Regions from separate parts of the Paenibacillus sp. J22P165 genome, predicted to be linked through region 1. Evidence: riboswitches for the same ligand, from Rfam matches in the RefSeq annotation. Region 1 holds a riboswitch; the other holds the start of a gene.
What was found. A riboswitch is a leader RNA that binds a small molecule or an ion and turns the genes downstream of it on or off. The one in region 1 is predicted to bind FMN.
Positions count from the first base shown of each region.

Region 2: another riboswitch for FMN. It lies ahead of AC58QM_RS29315 (DMT family transporter); the one in region 1 lies ahead of ribD (bifunctional diaminohydroxyphosphoribosylaminopyrimidine deaminase/5-amino-6-(5-phosphoribosylamino)uracil reductase RibD).

Region 1 is NZ_JCAUAP010000002.1:405,154-407,551, forward strand. It holds gene ribE (riboflavin synthase) at 1-213, opposite strand, end outside; gene ribD (bifunctional diaminohydroxyphosphoribosylaminopyrimidine deaminase/5-amino-6-(5-phosphoribosylamino)uracil reductase RibD) at 230-1,339, opposite strand; FMN riboswitch at 1,569-1,743, opposite strand; gene AC58QM_RS05985 (hypothetical protein) at 1,909-2,398, opposite strand, start outside.
Region 2 is NZ_JCAUAP010000014.1:93,519-95,916, reverse strand. It holds gene AC58QM_RS29320 (Ger(x)C family spore germination protein) at 1-706, shown strand, start outside; FMN riboswitch at 763-910, shown strand; gene AC58QM_RS29315 (DMT family transporter) at 1,097-2,005, shown strand; gene AC58QM_RS29310 (sugar phosphate isomerase/epimerase family protein) at 2,066-2,398, shown strand, end outside.

The sequences.
Region 1 (2,398 bases):
ATTCGTCTTCCGATATGTCTCAGGCATGACATCAACGGAAAAAGAATCACTATCATAGGAGATAACTGTAAGACACACGCCATTAACCGCAATACTGTCTCCTAGATGAACATCTTCTAATATTTTTTTGGCGCCAATGGTTAGTACCATCGCTTGCCCACCACTATGAATGCGGCGCATGTGGCCGATTTCTTCAACAATGCCGGTAAACATGCCACTCCTCCATTCTCTAGCTCTTATACATCGGATAACCGGTCATGCAAATGTCCGGTCCGAATTGCTCGACTCGCAGTCGGTCGAGCGTAATAGCGTCATCCATCTTCGCGTAGCCGTCGAAGTGGATGTTTACAGGTGCTGCCCCGCCACCGCCGATAATTTTCGGCGCAAACATCAGTACCAGCTTATCAATCAGGCGCCGCTCCAGCATGGCGCCATTCAATCGGCCTCCACCCTCGAGGAGGATGGAGCCGATCTCGCGCTCGCCCAGCTGCTGCATGGCGAGCGTCAGATCCACCTGCGGGCCGTCCCCGCAGGTGAGGATCGTGATGCCGCGCGCTTCAAGCGCGGCACGCCGCTCCGCGGGCGCCTGTGCGCTTGCGAGCAGGATCGTCGGCTGACGATCCTGCTCGGTGAGCACGCGGGCGCCGAGCGGGACTCGCAGCTGCGAGTCCGCGATGATGCGTACCGGCTGCACAGCCGGTACGTCGCCTCGCGTGCTCAGCTGCGGGTCGTCGGCGATGATCGTCTGGACGCCGACGAGGATACCCTGATGCCGGTGGCGCAGGGTATGAACGAAAGCACGCGACGCTTCGGATGTAATCCACTTGCTGTCGCCGGTCTTGGACGCGATGCGGCCGTCCAGTGTGCTCGCCGTCTTCATCGTCACGAATGGCATGCGTGTGACAATGAATTTGTTGAACACTTCGTTCAACTTCGCGGAATCTTCACCAAGCAAGCCTACGCTGACTTCCAAACCATGTCCACGCAGTTTGGCTATGCCTGTGCCGGCAACTAATGGATTCGGATCTGTGACCGCGACAACGACCCGAGATACGCCAGCCTCGATGAGGCGGTCACTGCATGGCGGTGTTTTACCGTAATGACTGCATGGCTCAAGTGTCACATAAGCTGTGCTGCCTTTAGCTTCCTCACCTGCCATTCGCAACGCCAGCACCTCGGCATGGCCATGTCCACGTTGGAGATGTGCACCCATGCCAACAATGCGGCCCTCTTTAACAAGCACACAGCCTACAACAGGATTAATCCCGGTTTGACCGAGTGCGCTCTCTGCCATCTGTAACGCAAGTCTCATATAGGCTTCGTCGTTCAATAGCTGCATGGATGTTCACCGCCTTCTTACGCCATTTGAATCTAATGCAAAAAAGCCCCTTCCGCTTTCGGATGGGGGCCAGAGATTGTTTAGATAACACGAATAAACACCAGCTAATACGCCTGTTGCATTTTTGATCAAATCAAACAATACCGACGAGGAAGTCTTTTCAGACAGACCTGCCGAATTTTTGTTAATGTGAAAAAATGAACAAGCATGCTAGCGAATTGGCATTCGCATTTTCCTTCTCCCATCCAGACTATACTGTCGGTCCCGGAGTTACACCAGGTCAACCGTAGCGAAGCTGTTGTCAGATACCGCTAGCTTCACAACGGGTCACGGACTGATCGCAACCATCTACATGTGTGCGAATCACCGCCGGTGTGGAATTTCACCACGCCCCGAAGGTTTTGCATACTATAAAAGAAGTAGTAACTAACCTTAGCTACTTATTTTCTTTATTAAACAAAAATTTATCACTCACGCATGAAAATTGCAAGGCCTTTTTTCATTTTTTCTGATAAAACTTGTCGGAATTCATGGATTTGGAATTCATTATTGTTGATTTAACAATGAATTCACGGTTCTAACAAGGCAATATCTGAGCAAATTGTTCCATCTTCCCAATGAGGATTCGCATAGCCTGCGGGTGCATTCAGGTACGTCAACCAGGTCATGTCGAAGCCAGTTTTATTTTTGGCCGCTAAACAAGCATTTTGAGGGGCAACACCTCTGGACACTTCCGTTAAAAAATCTTTCCGTAGCAGTGCGAAGCGTTTGATCGTACGATCGAACTCGGCTTCCTTCACGGTATTTTTCCCACCTTGTACCCATTCACCTTCAAAAATAAAAGCATAATCTTGATACGACATAGCTTTCATCTCGGCGGCTTCCGAATAATCACGTATCGCTTGCTCTTGGTATCCGTGGGACTCAGCCCACATGCCACTTATCAATCGGTGATACGGTGAAGGTGATTGCGCATAGACACGCTCAGTCCGTTTGAGCTTATCTTCAACAATGGCATACGACTCCGTGAATTCCTGCTGCCAGGGTCCCGCTCCAACT
Region 2 (2,398 bases), on a different contig from region 1:
ATATACACAGTTCCCAGATGTCGGAACATTCATCGTCGACAACATCAATCAGAATATTATTGAGGAGCAGATGGTTTCAGGCACCTTACATGAGTTCCTTTCGGCTTTGTATTCTACGGCAGACCCGATGGTGCCACTGTTAGAAAGAAAAGGCGATACGGTTGAGCTTAAAGACGTGGCTGTGTTTAGTGAGGATAAAATGGTAGGAACTGTTGACCCGAAGGAAGCTTTCTTCCTCAAGACGATAAGGGGTCGATATAAAACAGGCAGTATTGAACTGTCTTTGGACACGGATCAATTGGGAGATATCGCGAAGCAAGTCAAGGATAAGACGGTAAGAGTAGTGCTCGAGAATATTTCTAGCAATAGTACCAAAAGGCTGATTAGCCAAAATCCGCTGAAGTTTCAGGTTACTATTCAATTGAAGGGCATGCTTACGGAAAGTTCTGCACAATTTGATCTCGGTCAGGCCGAGGTAATTCAAGCCCTGGAAAAGCAAATGAACAAAAAATCCGAAGCGCACATACAAGCTTTATTAAAGAAATTAACGGCCTTAAACTCAGATCCAGTCGGATTTGGCGAAGTCTACCGCAGTCGGGTGTATCATTCCAATCTGACCAGCGAATCGTGGCATGACATGTACAAAACTGCCTCGTACGATGTCCATGTAGATATGCGGATCGTGCGATTGGGGCAAATCCAATAGCGCATAAAAAGTGTTGCCAATCAAACTGTAACCTGATAGTATACACTTAATCGAATATGAACCTTCGGGGCAGGGTGCAATTCCCTACCGGCGGTGAGGATACGTGTGTGTATCTCCAGCCCGCGACTCCTAGCCAGCAATGGCTGGGACTGACTTGGTGTAATTCCAAGGCCGACGGTATAGTCCGGATGGGAGAAGGTGAAGAACAGCTTGTTAAATTTTTATTAAATTTAACAGGTCTGTTTGTCAATGCCCCCGTTGAAATGAACGGGGGCATTGTTTCTTCGAGAAGGTTCAATTCAGACCGTATACTAGGAGGTTTTTGAATTGGAAAATGCATTTAAGTTTGGAAGTAAGGGTGCGACTGCCCAGTCAACTCGTACAGGTGGTATGAGTGGGATCTGGTATGTAGCGCTTGGCGCCACACTGTGGGGATTGGATCCGCTCTTTCGGATCCTCTTGTTAAAAAGCTTGACCTCAGCGCAAATCGTATTCATTGAACATGTTTTATTGGCCATTTACGCTGTACCTATCCTGATAAAGTATCGCAGGACGTTAACTGGCAAGCTATCCCTGGCCGTCATAGGAGCACTGCTCTTCATCTCTTGGGGAGGATCGGCTATCGCTACCATTCTCTTCACTGCGGCGTTCTCTCATGGAAGTGCCAACGCCATCTTACTTTTGCAGAAATTACAGCCCTTATTCGCGATTATATTAGCTCGTGTTCTATTAAAAGAAACATTGCCTTCAAAGTTTTTTGGATACATTGTTGTGGCACTGTTAGGTACTTATCTGTTGACGTTTGGTCTCGGTTTGCCTGACATGGGCTTGAAGGATTTAGGTACGATCAGCTGTTTATTATCAATTCTGGCAGCCGTATTATGGGGCGGTTCAACCGTGATGGGGAAATACTTGCTTCAGCAAAATTTGAATTTCCCAATTGTCACTTCACTGCGCTTCTTACTGGCCCTCCCGTTATTAACGGTCGTGCTTTTAGTAAGTGGTGACCATTGGCAGTTGAACGGTTCAAGCAGCGGGCTGACGATCATCGCAGTAAACCTGCTGTTCCAAGCCTTTTTCCCTGGATTGCTCAGCATGCTGCTTTACTATAAAGGTTTATCATCGACGAAAGCGTTCTTTGCTACGCTAGCTGAACTTGCATTCCCTGCTGTTGGTGTATGCATGAATTGGCTTGTATTTGGCCAAAAGCTGACGATAGGGCAACTGCTTGGTTTCATCCTGATTTGGTTAACCTTATGGTTGATGAGTCAGCAAAGCCGGGTTAAAAATTTACACTAGTCAAATAATGGCAGATGTTTTAAGCTTGACTCATTGATGTAATGAGGAGGGCTTTTTAGGATGGAAATTAAATTATTCAAAGCATTGTGGGGCATGGAGGGTTCTCTAGAGTCCCAGTTTGAGCGTATTGCTGCTGCGGGTTATGATGGCATTGAGGCACCTATGCCGACTCTAGCCGACGAGGAACAGTTCCGGAAGCTATTAGAAGCGTATCATATGGACTATATCGCCATGGTCTTTACTGAAGGACCTAATCATATTGCTTCATTCGAGGAACAAGTGGCACGTGCGGTATCCTTTCATCCCGTCAGCATAACTTCACATAGCGCGAAGGATGCGATGCCGTTCGAAGAGCAAGTCGAATACTTCCGTGTAGCAGCTGCTATTGAGCAG